Regions from separate parts of the Exiguobacterium acetylicum genome, predicted to be linked through region 2. Evidence: predicted binding sites of a transcription regulator. Region 2 holds the regulator's gene; each other region holds the start of a gene.

Evidence for each region. The regulator Rex, encoded in region 2, represses fermentation and respiration genes when NADH is low (regulators of the CRP and FNR family bind a similar motif). The targets are predictions, from matches to a motif close to TTGTGAAATATTTCACAA.
Region 1: adhE (bifunctional acetaldehyde-CoA/alcohol dehydrogenase) is a predicted target of Rex. The motif match lies at 1,595-1,612, and genes of this name have one in related genera.
Region 3: K7G97_RS11315 (cytochrome ubiquinol oxidase subunit I) is a predicted target of Rex. The motif match lies at 1,200-1,217, and genes of this name have one in related genera.

Annotation. Positions count from the first base shown of each region.
Region 1 is NZ_CP082333.1:1,288,099-1,290,375, reverse strand. Features, by position in the region: gene adhE (bifunctional acetaldehyde-CoA/alcohol dehydrogenase) at 1-1,509, opposite strand, end outside; gene K7G97_RS06595 (beta-class carbonic anhydrase) at 1,846-2,277, shown strand, end outside.
Region 2 is NZ_CP082333.1:2,939,761-2,942,037, forward strand. Features, by position in the region: gene tatC (twin-arginine translocase subunit TatC) at 1-323, opposite strand, end outside; gene K7G97_RS15110 (twin-arginine translocase TatA/TatE family subunit) at 331-528, opposite strand; gene K7G97_RS15115 (redox-sensing transcriptional repressor Rex) at 528-1,187, opposite strand; gene K7G97_RS15120 (ATP-binding cassette domain-containing protein) at 1,355-2,277, shown strand, end outside.
Region 3 is NZ_CP082333.1:2,156,113-2,158,389, reverse strand. Features, by position in the region: gene K7G97_RS11320 (N-acetyldiaminopimelate deacetylase) at 1-1,101, shown strand, start outside; gene K7G97_RS11325 (transcriptional regulator CcpC) at 1-5, shown strand, start outside; gene K7G97_RS11315 (cytochrome ubiquinol oxidase subunit I) at 1,336-2,277, shown strand, end outside.

The DNA of each region.
Region 1 (2,277 bases), 1.6 Mb from region 2:
TACTTTATCAGCATATCCGAACTGTACCATCGTTGGATCCGTCACGATCATGACGCGTGAGACGTCAGTCATCGACCGCAAGTACTGAACAGAGTTCTTTTCGAAGTAGATTTTTTCAGGGACCTTGAACCATTGCATGTTCACGCGTCGTCTCGCCACCTTTTTGACGTTGAGTAAGTGTTTCGCTGTCACGTTTTCAGAAACAGAGTTTATCCCGTATGATCCGCAACCGAGTGTCAGAGATGGTGTCAACTCGTTGTACAGATCACCAATTCCGCCATGAGCAGATGGGCTGTTGACGAGGATCCGGCAGGCTTTCATGCGGAGTCCGAACGCTGTCATCAAGTCATCGTTCGTCGTATGAATGACAGCTGTATGACCGAGACCTCCGATTTCAAGCATTTGTTCAGCAATCGTGAACGCTTCTTCGGTCGAAGCGACGCGATACGCACCGAGGACGGGACTGAGTTTCTCATGAGACAATGGTTCTGCCGCTCCGACGTGCTCGAGTTCTGCGACGAGCATGACCGTCGTTTCCGGAACATCGATGCCGGCTTTTTCTGCGATCCATGTCGCAGGTTTCCCGACGATGTCCGCGTTGACGGCACACGTATCGGTTTTGATGACGAGTGATTCAAGGCGTTGTTTTTCTTCCGGTGTACAGAAGTAACAACCGAGTGCTTCCATTTCCGCACGAACTGTCGCATAAATCTCTTGGTCGACGATGACGGCTTGCTCAGACGCACAAATCATCCCGTTATCAAACGTTTTTGAGAGAACCAGATCGCTGACTGCCCGTTTGACTTTCGCAGACTGTTCGATGTAACACGGAACATTCCCTGGTCCAACACCGAGTGCCGGTTTACCTGTTGAATACGCTGATTTGACCATTCCTGCTCCACCTGTCGCAAGGACCATGGCGATTTTTTCATGGTTCATCAAGACTTTCGTTGCTTCAAGTGATGGTTCTTCCACCCATTGAATACAGTCTTTCGGTGCCCCGGCTTTGATGGCTGCGTCACGGAGTGTTTTCGCTGCTTCGACGGAACACCGTTGTGCCGATGGGTGGAACGCGAAGACGATCGGGTTGCGTGTCTTGATTGCAATCAATGCTTTGAACATCGTCGTTGATGTCGGGTTCGTGACCGGTGTGACACCACAGACGACACCAACCGGTTCAGCGATATAGGTGATGCCGTTTTGGACATCTTCTTCGAGAATCCCGACCGTTTTTTCATGACGTAGACTGTTGTAGATGTATTCTGTCGCAAACATATTTTTAATCATCTTATCTTCAAAGACACCACGTCCCGTCTCTTCTGCTGCGAGACGAGCGAGTTCGACGTGCCGTTCGAGTCCAGCAAGTGCCATATCCCGGACGATCGTGTCGATTTTTTCTTGATCGAATGTCAGTAATTCTTGTAATGCACGTTGCCCTTTTTCAACGATTTGTCCAACTGCTTGTTCGACCGGCGTTGCCGTCGATTTTGTTTTTTCTTTCACAGCCATGAGTAGTTTCCTCCCTGTCGTGGAACGAATCTGAGTTTGATTTGCCAACCATTATGTCAGGAATGCCAAGCTGTTTTTCAATAGTTTGTGCTTTCCTTCACAAATCAATCATAACCCCTTTTTCCTGTTTTGTGCATGACCATCCTGTGAATTCCCTCACACCTTTGATAGCGTTTACAACTGTTGTAAATTCTTCTTTTTCATCGTTTTGCTTCATGTACATGGATGTGTGCGATTTGTCACACCTCGCATTTTCGTGACTTGATAGCCGTTTCATCATCTTGTATTCTGATATGGGGTACATATTAAGAGCTACCACTAAAGGAGGACACTTGAATGTCAGTTGTACAGGAAATGCTAGCCTTCAACGAGCGATTCGTCGCCGAAAAACAGTATGAGCAGTTCGTCTCGGATAAGTTCCCAGACAAAAAGGTCGTCATCCTGACGTGTATGGATGCCCGCTTGACGGAACTCCTCCCACACGCACTTGGTCTTAAGAACGGGGATGCGAAGATCATCAAAAATGCCGGTGCTATCCTATCGCACCCATTCGGTTCCGTCATGCGCTCGATTCTCGTCGCGTTGTATGCTCTTGGTGCTGAAGAAGTCGTCGTCATCGGTCACCACGACTGCGGCATGAGCACGATTGATCCAAAACACATGATCAGTGAAATGAAGGATCGGGGCATCGACCAACAGATTCTTCACACGCTCGAAGTATCTGGTGTTGATTTGAATCAATGGTTGCGTGGTTTCACGTCAGTTCAA
Region 2 (2,277 bases):
ATATACGTCAATGTCGCTTTTTGCTCCTTGTCATAAAGTCCTGGTCGGACGAATGCCCAGAGTTGATACATCCAGAACGGTGACGCTAAAATCAGCGCAATGATGAACGCAAGATTCAAATACAACATTAAAGGATCGGCGACGTTGAAGGCATTCAAACCGATGCCGAGCTCTTTTAAGTCCGCTTGCAAGAAGCGAACGAGCGGTCGGACGAGCGGAAATGCGACAGCGAACAGGACGACGACGATGATAAGCGACCAGACGATCCGCTTACGCAGTTCGTCAAGGTGCGACGTCATGCTTTGCTCTTGATCAACCGTCATGATTCAATCACTTCTCTTTCGGTTCGTCCTTTTTATCGTCGTCCATGATGCCGTTCGTGGCATTCTTGAACTCTTTCAATGTCTGACCTGCAGCGCGTCCGAATTCTGGTAACTTCTTCGGTCCGAAAATGATCAATGCGACGACCGCGATTAATCCGATGCTCGCAGGTCCGATACCTAGTGTGAGCGGAATAAGGTTTTCCATTATGATTTCACTCCTTCAGCTGATTGCGAATAATGCTTCATGAAATAAACTAACGACTGCAACTCGATCGATAAATCAATGTGATGGACCCGGACGCTAGCTGGCACGTTCAACCGCGCTGGCGTAAAGTTCAGGATGCCTGTCACACCATACTCGACTAACTCATCCGCTACTGACTGCGCGAACTGGGATGGAACCGTCAAGATGGCAACATCGACCTGATTCGCTTCGATTTGTTCTTTCATGTCCGAAACATGATAGATTGGAACGTCATGCGTCGTTGTTCCGACCTTCTCTTCGTCCGCATCAAACGCAACGACTATCCGAGTACTATTATTCTTTAAAAAGTTATAATTTGCAAACGCTGTTCCGAGATGACCGACCCCGATTAAGGCAACATTCGTCACCTCATCTTGATTCAAGGTTTTGCGGAAAAACGTTAAGAGATGTTGAACGTTATATCCATACCCCTTCTTCCCTAATGCCCCAAAGTAGGAAAAATCGCGACGAATCGTTGCTGAATCAACCTTCACCGCCTCGCTTAACTCAGCAGAAGAGACGCGGAGCTTGCCTGAATTGTATAAACTTTGGATGAAGCGATAATATAGCGGCAACCGTTTTGCTGTCGCTTGTGGAATTTTTGTGTCTGGTCCATTCATCCTGCAGTTCCCCCTTCGGCCACATCCATCGTGGCACCCAAATCTTTGCAAAAAGCTTTCTACTCTCCTTGATTGTAAACCACTTCACATAGAGTCACAAATAATATATTCCGCAGGACCTCGCGCTTTTGTTCGTGATAGACTAAAGGGTGGAAGGATGGATGGAAATGATACTCTTACAAGTCAACCAACTCTCGAAATCATTCGGCGTCGAGCCGATTTTAGAAAATATCAAATTGGAAGTACAAGAGCGGGACCGCATTGCGCTCGTCGGACGAAACGGTGCCGGTAAATCGACCTTGCTCAAAATCATTGCTGGCGAACTCAGTCATGACTCGGGCGACATCATGAAAGGCAAGGATGTCAAAATCGGTTATCTCGCGCAAGACAGTGGTCTCGAATCGAACGAGACGATCTGGAACGAGATGCTGACCGTCTTTGAACATCTCCAAGAACAAGAACGGACACTGCGCCGGATGGAAATCGAAATGGGCATGGAGCATATCTTGAACGACCCGGTCGCGTACGATCGTCTCCTGAAGACATACGATCAAGCGCAACACGACTTCTCAGAAGCGGGTGGTTATCAGTTTGAAGCGAATATCCGCTCCGTCCTGCACGGGATGCGCTTTTATCCGGATGATTACTCGCGCCGGATTCAGACATTATCCGGTGGTCAACGGACACGGCTTGCCTTAGCGAAGATGCTCTTACAAGCACCAGAGCTCCTCATTCTCGACGAGCCGACCAACCACCTCGATATCGATACACTCGCTTGGCTCGAAAGTTACCTCGGTGGTTATCGTGGTGCCGTTCTGATCGTCTCGCACGACCGGTACTTCCTCGACCAAGTCGTCAATGTCGTCTATGAGCTGTCACGCAATGTCTGTCGTAAGTTCACCGGGAACTATACAAAGTACTTGGAACAAAAAGCGGCCTTGTACGATCAGGAAATGAAGCAGTTTGAACAGCAGCAAGAAGAGATCGCGAAGATGCAGGACTTCATTCAACGCAACATCGCCCGGGCGACGACGACAAAACGTGCCCAAAGTGTCCGGAAACGGCTCGAAAAGGTCGACCGGCTCGACCG
Region 3 (2,277 bases), 780 kb from region 2:
ATTGAAATGCGGCGCGCGCTTCATAAAATACCAGAACCAGGGTTCAAGGAATTTAAGACGCAAGCTTTTATATTGGAACAAATTCGTGCTTATCCACCAGATCGTGTCACGTATGATACGTTCGAAACGGGTGTTTTCGTTCGAGTGAAAGGATTGACTGGAAATCGGACGATTGGATACCGGGCAGACATTGATGGGTTACCAATCGAAGAAGCGACAGGTCTTCCATTTTGCTCGGAACATCCAGGCTTCATGCATGCCTGTGGTCACGATATGCACACGTCGATTGCGTTGGGATTGATGAAACGAATCATTGAATTGCCGGTCATGGATGATGTCGTCTTTTTATTCCAACCAGCGGAAGAAGGTCCGGGCGGGGCAGAACCGATGATTAAAAGTCCGTTGTTTGAAAAATATCGTCCAAGTGAGATGTATGGTCTTCACGTCGCACCGGAGTATCCAGTCGGTACGATTGCAAGCCGTCCAGGCGTCTTGTTCGCGAGTGCTCGAGAAGTCCATATCACGATCTATGGTCAAAGTGGTCACGCGGCATTTCCTCATTTGACGATTGATACGGTCGTTGCGCAAGCAGCCTTGATCATGCAATTGCAAACAATCGTCAGCCGATCCATCAATCCGATGAACTGTAGCGTCATCACGATCGGAAAGGTCGATGCCGGGATTCGAGAAAACGTCATCGCCGGTAGAGCTGTTCTTGACGGTACGATGCGCGCACTCAACGGGGAAGATATGGAAAAACTGGAACGACGTGTTCGTGACATCATCCGGGGAATCGAAGCTTCCTTTGGCGTCAAGATTGATCTGCAATTCGGAAATCGTTATTACGAGGTCGTCAATGACCGACACATCGTTGATAAATTTTCATCATTCGTTAAGATGAATGCGAACTATATTGAATGTGATGCAGCAATGACAGGAGAAGACTTTGGATTCATGTTGAAGGAAATTCCAGGGATGATGTTTTGGCTCGGAGTCGACAATCCAACATCTGGACTTCATCAACCAACCTTGAATCCGGATGAATCCGCTATTCCATTTGTGATTGATTTACTCGATCATTATTTCCGAGAATATGTTTAAAAAGTTTTATGAAATAATGAAGGACATTAAGCTTTCCCTTTCGAAATCAAGAATGGGAAAGCTTTTTATATATGTAAGAATAGGAGTTTTCGAACATTTTGTGAAAAAAATCACGTGCACATGTGAACAATTTGTTACATCAAACATTATAAACAGACATAAAGGGTTATGTTCTCTATGATACGGTTATAGACCATATAGAGAAGTATGTTTTAGGAAGAGGGGGCTATATACATGTTCAATGATCCCGTATTGCTCAGTCGATTGTTGACAGGGCTCACATTAGCGTTTCATATTATATTCGCGACGATTGGCGTCGGGGTACCACTCATGGTACTCGCAGCTGAATTCATCGGTCTGAAACGCAAAGATCCGGATTATATTTTATTAGCAAGACGGTGGACGCGTGGATACGTCGTTACCGTCGCAGTCGGTGTCGTGACAGGGACGGCCATCGGATTGCAATTATCACTACTTTGGCCGTCACTCATGCAAGTGGCTGGTCAAACGATCGCACTACCGCTATTTATGGAAACATTCGCATTCTTCTTTGAAGCGATTTTCCTCGGTATTTATCTGTACACGTGGGATCGGTTTAAAAACCCATGGTTACACTGGTTGATCGGGATTCCGGTCGTCATTGGTGCGACAGCATCAGCATTCTTCATTACGACGGTCAACTCCTTCATGAACTCACCAGAAGGATTTAAGATCGTCAACGGAACGCTAACGCAAATTGAACCATTAAAAGCAATGTTCAATACAGCAACACCTACAAAAGCAACACACGTCATCGTATCGGCTTATTTAACAGTCGCATTCATCTTGGCGGCAATCGCGGCGTTCCACTTACTCCGCAAAAAAACACTCTCAGCAGCGGAAACAGCGTATCACAAAAAAGCACTTCGCTTAACGGTTATGGCTGGATTGATTTTTGCCTTCTCGACGGCACTTGTCGGGGACTTCTCAGGGAAATACTTGGCGAAATACCAGCCAGAGAAACTCGCAGCCGCTGAATGGCATTTTGAAACGACAAGTGAAGCCGAGTTGATCTTTGGTGGGATACTTGATCAGCAAGAAGACGGCAGTTATGAAATCAAGGGTGCCGTCAAAATCCCATATGCACTCTCAATTCTTGCGGGTGGAGCTCCAGATACAGAAGTCATTGGTCTAAAT